One region of the Sporosarcina pasadenensis genome, then DNA from elsewhere that is predicted to be linked to it. Evidence: a T-box and tRNA genes for the amino acid it is inferred to sense, from the RefSeq annotation. Region 1 holds a T-box; the other holds one or more tRNA genes.
The links. The T-box of region 1 lies ahead of alaS (alanine--tRNA ligase). A T-box ahead of a tRNA ligase gene usually reads a tRNA of that ligase, here a tRNA-Ala.
Positions count from the first base shown of each region.

Region 1 (3,423 bases):
CTCCTATGTATAAAGGACCGGCCGGTATCGACGGACTGAACAAGATGATCCAACAGATGGTCAATCCACCGGGACCGGATCGGAAAGAAGTCGTCTTCGGAGATGTTGTCTATCGGATCGGAGACAAAGTGCTACAGCTTGTCAATCAACCTGAAAGCAATGTGTTCAATGGAGATATGGGCGAAGTCATATCCATTATCAAGGCGAAAGAAACCGTAGATAAAAAGGAAATGCTGATCGTTTCTTATGACGGCATCGAAGTGGAATATGAGCGTAACGACCTAAATCAAATCACGCTTGCCTATTGCTGCTCAATCCATAAGTCTCAAGGAAGTGAATTCCCAATCGTAGTCATGCCAGTCGTTCGAGGATACAGAAAAATGCTCCGAAGAAATCTTCTGTATACAGGCATTACAAGAGCTAAGAACTTCCTCATCCTATGCGGTGAACCAGAAGAATTTAAAATCGGCGTCAACAGGACAGATGAACTGGAGCGGCAGACGACATTGAAAGATCGCCTGCGTAAGGAAACCCCTGTGGAAAACCGCGAAGAGATCATAGAAAATGAACAAGCCGAAGAGCAGCAATCTATACCTAGCGAAACTGCTAGCGAGACGCCGATAATCACTAAGGAGTACAAACTTACAATGGAGACGATACTCGGAATCGATCCAATGATCGGGATGCAAGGAGTCTCTCCTTATGATTTTTCAGAGGCGATGGATTGACACGGAGGCAGCGATTCCCTATAATCCAAAGTATCATATGAAATTCGATGACGGAGAAAGTACGCCTACCGCCATGCTCAGAAAGGAATCCCAAGGCTGAAAGGATTCCCATGGCCGTTTGTCGGAAAGCTACTCCAGAGAGCAACTAACACTTGCCGTTAGCCGCGTTATGGCTTCTTGAGATACCGGCTTTCCGTCGGTAAATTAGGGTGGTACCACGAAAAATCTTCGTCCCTTGTACAGGGGCGGGGATTTTTTTATTTTCACTTTATTTATTAGTGTGAAAGATTCTTTATCAAGGATTGGAGCGAAAGCCGGCGACTCCAGCGGGAATAGCACAAGCTGAAAACCCCGCAGGAACGCAGTGACGAGGAGATTGAAGCTGTGCCCGCGGAAAGCGTCCGGCTGAAGCGGAAATCCAGGTACAATGGCAACTTGACTACTAAGGAGGAATATTCATGAAAAAATTATCAGCATCTGAAATCAGAAAAATGTTTCTTGATTACTTCAAAGAGCATGGCCATAGCGAAGAGCCATCAGCACCCCTAGTGCCAATCGACGATCCATCACTTCTTTGGATCAACAGCGGCGTCGCGACACTGAAAAAATATTTTGACGGACGTGTCGTCCCGACAAATCCGCGAATCGTCAACGCACAAAAGTCCATTCGTACGAACGACATCGAAAACGTAGGAAGGACTGCACGCCATCATACATTCTTCGAAATGCTCGGGAATTTCTCGATCGGCGATTACTTCAAAGAAGAAGCAATTATTCGCGCATGGGATTTCTTGACGAATGAAAAATGGATCGGCTTTAATCCCGACTTGCTTTCCGTCACGGTCCACCCAGAAGATGAGGAAGCATACGCGATTTGGAGAGACAAAATCGGTATTCCTGAAGAGCGCATCATCCGATTGGAAGGGAACTTCTGGGATATCGGGGAAGGTCCAAGCGGCCCGAACTCCGAGATCTTCTACGATCGAGGACCTGCGTTCGGCGATGATTTTTCGGATCCGGAACTATATCCAGGCGGCGAAAACGAACGTTATTTAGAAATATGGAACTTAGTATTCTCCGAGTTCAACCATAATCCTGATCATACGTACACGCCGCTGCCGAAGAAAAACATCGATACAGGAATGGGGCTTGAAAGGATGGCCTCAGTCATCCAGGAAGTGCCGACGAACTTCGACACAGACCTATTCATGCCGATCATCCATGCTGTAGAAAAAGTATCTGGTGAAAAGTATGGCAAAGACGGTGTGAAGGATACAGCATTCAAAGTGATTGCAGATCATATTAGAACTGTTGCGTTCGCTATCGGCGACGGCGCATTGCCTTCTAATGAAGGAAGGGGATATGTTCTACGAAGACTATTACGTCGTGCAGTACGCTTTGCGAAACAATTGGGCATCAATAAGCCGTTCATGTATGAACTCGTTCCTGTCGTCGGGGAAGTGATGCAAGACTTTTATCCCGAAGTCAAAGAAAAAGAAGCATTCATCATGAAAGTAATTAAAAACGAAGAAGAGCGCTTCCACGAAACATTGAATGAAGGAATGGCAATCTTAAATGGCGTCATTGAAAAAGCGAAGGCGGAAGGCAATCCAATCGTTTCGGGTGCGGACGCATTCAAGCTTTACGACACGTACGGCTTTCCATTTGAGTTGACAGAGGAATTTGCGGAGGAAGCGGGCGTTACCGTCGACCGTGCTGGATTTGACGAAGAAATGGATAACCAACGGAAACGTGCTAGAGCTGCACGACAAGACGTAGATTCCATGCATGTCCAATCGGAAGTGCTTGGCAGCATCCATGAAAAAAGCGAATTCATCGGATACGATCAACTGTCCTGCGAGACGAAAATCGTTGCCCTATTGCATAATGGCGAATTGGTTGCACATGCTTCTGAAGGCGATGAAATCCAGTTCATGCTGGAGCGGACTCCTTTTTACGCGGAAAGTGGCGGGCAAATTGCCGATAAAGGAACTATATCAAGCGATACGTTCATCGTCGATGTGAAAGATGTCAAAAAGGCTCCGAATGGTCAACATCTGCATACAGCTATTGTTCGATCTGGAGAAATTGCTGAAAAATCGGAAGTGTTTGCTGAGATTGATTCAGAATCACGTAAAATGACAATTAAAAACCATACCGCTACACATCTTCTGCACAAAGCTTTGAAAAGCGTCCTCGGTGAGCATGTCAATCAGGCAGGCTCTTATGTAGGACCAGATCGTCTCCGTTTCGACTTCTCCCATTTCGGGCAAGTGACGAAAGAGGAGCTGGAAGAGATTGAAGCGATCGTCAACGAAAAGATTTGGGCGGATATTCCTGTCCAAATCGAACAGAAACCGATTGATGAAGCAAAAGAGATGGGCGCAATGGCTTTATTCGGCGAGAAATATGGAAATATCGTCCGCGTTGTGTCAGTCGGGGATTATTCAATTGAATTGTGCGGAGGCTGTCACGTGCCGGCAACTTCGACAATCGGCCTCTTTAAAATTGAATCGGAAGGCGGCATCGGTGCAGGGACGAGAAGAATAGAAGCAATTACAGGGCAAGAGGCATATCAATCATTTAAAAAGGAAGAGGCTCTTCTTACGGAAGCCGCTACATTATTGAAGGCCAATCCGAAAGATCTCGTTACGAAAGTCAGCTCTTTCCTATCTGATATGAAAGAGCTTCAGCG
Region 1 is NZ_JBFEGM010000007.1:109,219-112,641, reverse strand. It holds gene recD2 (SF1B family DNA helicase RecD2) at 1-728, shown strand, start outside; T-box leader at 767-967, shown strand; gene alaS (alanine--tRNA ligase) at 1,187-3,423, shown strand, end outside.

Region 2 (3,423 bases), on a different contig from region 1:
ACACCTGGTTCTACGTTCACAAGATATCCGATAACGATTCCTCCGTAGTTATAATGACTTCGCCCATAAGATATTCATCGACGTATGTATATGTGCCATGCCCTGACCATTGACTAACCAAAAAAGAACCCTATCAAATGATAAGGTTCCTTCAAGTAGATCATAAAGCAATTAGTACCCAAAAAAGACATCCTTTTTAATACTCTTTTTTGAAATATCATTGCTTTGTAAATGAGCCGAAATAGATTCCACCATCGACTTAGACCCTGCAATATAGTATTTGCCATTTTTTTGATATAAGCTGGACAACTTACTTATCTCTTGATATAAGTCATTCCTGGAATCAAGGTAAGTTACATTTATTAAAGGGTTGTTTGCAATTTCATCGAGTTCATCTTTATAGACAAATGACTTTTTGCTATCCATATAAAGTAGATGTATTTGTTGTCCAACTCCATTTCCTTCCGCCTCCAACTGCTTTAGCATCGACCGAAATGGTGTAATTCCAATACCACCTGCAATTAGAATGGAAGGACTGTCATCTTTTAAATAAAACGACCCTACCGGCCCACTCATTCTTATTTTCATGCCCTGTTTTAATTCTAACATCGCCCTTTTGAAATCACTTGGAGCATCACTAATACCAAGTGTTAATTGAACTACATCCTCAGTGGGAGCCGATGCTATACTAATTGGTCGTATACCATTTTTTACTTTCTTATGAGTAATCGTAAACAGGCCATGTTGTCCTGCTTTCCAAGTTAAATCTATGTCTTTTTCAAATCGAAACGTATAGACATCTTCTGATTCCTTGTAGCTTTCTATGAATGTTAGTTCCCTCTTTTTGAAAATCGATATTGCATCTTGAAAAAAACTCATTTACATTTCCCCTACCAGTTTATTCAACTCGCCTACCATACTTGTCCAACCATATTTCGCACCATTGAACGCCGCTCGATTTTCTTCTTCAAATCCGGAGTGTTCAAGATGTAAGTAGGTTGTTTCACCCTCTTGCTTTAATGTCCATGTAACGATCGTATTGATCGGCCCACCGACCCATGTGTACGATAATTTAGTAGGCTCGTCCACTTCCAACACTTCACTCTCAACAACTAAACCGATTGCCTCGTTTCGAAACTGACATTTATATCCTACAATCGGTTTAAAATTATTTTCCATCACCCATTGGGCAAGTGTTTCCGAACGCGTTAACGCATCCCATACTTTATTGATAGAACTCTTAAATTGAAAATCCAATGATAAATCCGCCATAATTTATTCCTCCAATATATTCTTTAGTTTTGCCGCACTTTCCGTCCAAAATTCCTCGTAAAAGGCTAGCCAATCTTTCACTTCCTGTAAGGGGGCTGCGTTCAAACGATACCTTGTTTCTCTACCAATTTTACGGTTTTTCACTAAATCAGCCTCTTTAAGAATAGCCAAATGTTTAGAAACCGCAGTACGCCCCATCTGAAAATGAGCAGTTAATTCGTAAAGCGCAAGCTCATCCGAAGCCGCTAGTAACCGTATTAACTTTCGTCTAGTAGGATCTGCAATGGCTACAAAAACATCGCGCTCTTGGTCAGTAGTAATCAAAATCCTCCCCTCCTTGTATATGAATTGGACACTTTTTGGTGTCCTTATATTACGACACTAAATGGTGTCTTGTCAATTACAAATAAAGAACGGAGATGATATCAAACAATAACTGATACCTTCTCCGTTCTTGGTTTTATTATTCGTTATTCGGGCCCTTGTTATTCTCCACCAACAAAAAACCCCATCAAATGTTAATTTGATGAGGTTCCTGATGATGGAGCATACCGGGTTCGAACCGGTGACCTTCACACTGCCAGCGTGACACTCTCCCAGCTGAGCTAATGCCCCGTATATCTGATACAATATAGATTATAACATGTCATTTTAAAAAGACAATAGATTGGGGGAGATCTCCTTGCAACATGCTGAAAAAGAACTGAAGGATACGGTGTTTCTGTGCGATCCGAAAGGGATGTTGAATCCAGAAGCGATCGGATTTGCCCGCCGTCCTTTCATTATAAGCAATTTAAAAGGCCATTTCATGCGGAAGAAGAAATGGAATTATTGGTGTGTTTTCGGCGAGGACCTTCTATTTTCCGCGACGATCAGCCATTTGGATTATGCGGCTGTCTGTTCGGTCTATTTGCTCAACTATGAGACGCAGCGCTTCTATGAGAAGCAGGTTGTGCTGCCGATTGGGCGGAAAGTGAAAATGCCGGAGGACGTGCTCGGGAGCGTGAAATTCGTTAATGAGCAGATCTCCGTCCAGCTTGTGCACATGCAAGGAGAAACCCATCTATCTGTGACAATACCCGATTTTGATAATGAAGTGCTTCATGCCGACCTACATATTACGCATCCGGATGGGGACGATTCTTTGAACGTCGTCATCCCCCGCAACCGGGACCGGTTTCAATTCACGGCTAAGCACAATACGTTGCCGACAGCAGGCTTCGTGAAAATCGGGGAGAAACGGTATAATTTCAATCCTGATTATAGCTTTTCCGTATTGAATTTTGTACGCGGTGTTTGGCCACGCGAAGCGGAGTGGAATTGGGCGATGGCATCCCAGCGTTTAGGCGGACGACGGATCGGGTTGAACTTCGGCGGAAAATGGACGGACGGCACGGGCATGACCGAAAATGCGGTATTCGTAGACGGCGTCATGACAAAGGTTCATGAAGATGTCATCTTCACGTACGACAAGGACAATTTCATGCATCCTTGGCATATCGGGACAAAGTTTTCCGACCATGTTGACTTGACGTTCTCCCCTTTCTTTGAACGGGTAGCGAAGACCAATGCGCAGCTCGTCCAGACGAACGTCAACCAACTCGTCGGCTATTTTAACGGCCGCGTCAAGCTGCATGACGGTTCGACCCTTAGAATTAGGCAAATGCTCGGTTGCGCAGAAGACCACCGAGCGAAATGGTAGGAAACAACCGGTGCAAGCGCCGGTTGTTTTTTTATGGGCATAGAAAATGTTTATCACCGCTTAGTCACTCTTTATCACCGCTCACACCATGTTTATCACCGCTTAATGAACTTTTATCACCGCTCCGTGCAAGTTTATCACCGTTCGATGACAACCCCCCTCAAAAAATGAATGCGGACAGTTTCCATTCCTTCTCCACCCTCTGACGCGATTCCCCCAAAAAGCTCTGGGGACGTTTGCGTTTAATTTCTTCAATAGAAGGAAATTACTGAGTAGAAGACAACAACAGGAGGTTTGCGATCATGAGGAACAATGTGAAGGTCATCATGCTCTTATTAGTTACCGTGCTCGTATTGGGCGCGTGCGGAAATGCGAGCAAGAATGCAGATGATCCTAGGCGGGAAGATGCGACGATTGTTTATGAAAAGGAAAAGGAAGGCGGCACGTTG
Region 2 is NZ_JBFEGM010000016.1:41,961-45,383, forward strand. It holds gene AB1K89_RS16655 (alpha/beta fold hydrolase) at 1-32, opposite strand, end outside; gene AB1K89_RS16660 (FAD-dependent oxidoreductase) at 172-879, opposite strand; gene AB1K89_RS16665 (SRPBCC family protein) at 880-1,272, opposite strand; gene AB1K89_RS16670 (ArsR/SmtB family transcription factor) at 1,276-1,596, opposite strand; tRNA gene AB1K89_RS16675 (tRNA-Ala) at 1,815-1,887, opposite strand; gene AB1K89_RS16680 (DUF2804 domain-containing protein) at 1,955-2,974, shown strand; gene AB1K89_RS16685 (YusW family protein) at 3,277-3,423, shown strand, end outside.
Region 2: it encodes a tRNA-Ala, which carries the amino acid that the T-box ahead of alaS (alanine--tRNA ligase) is inferred to sense. The anticodon was not compared.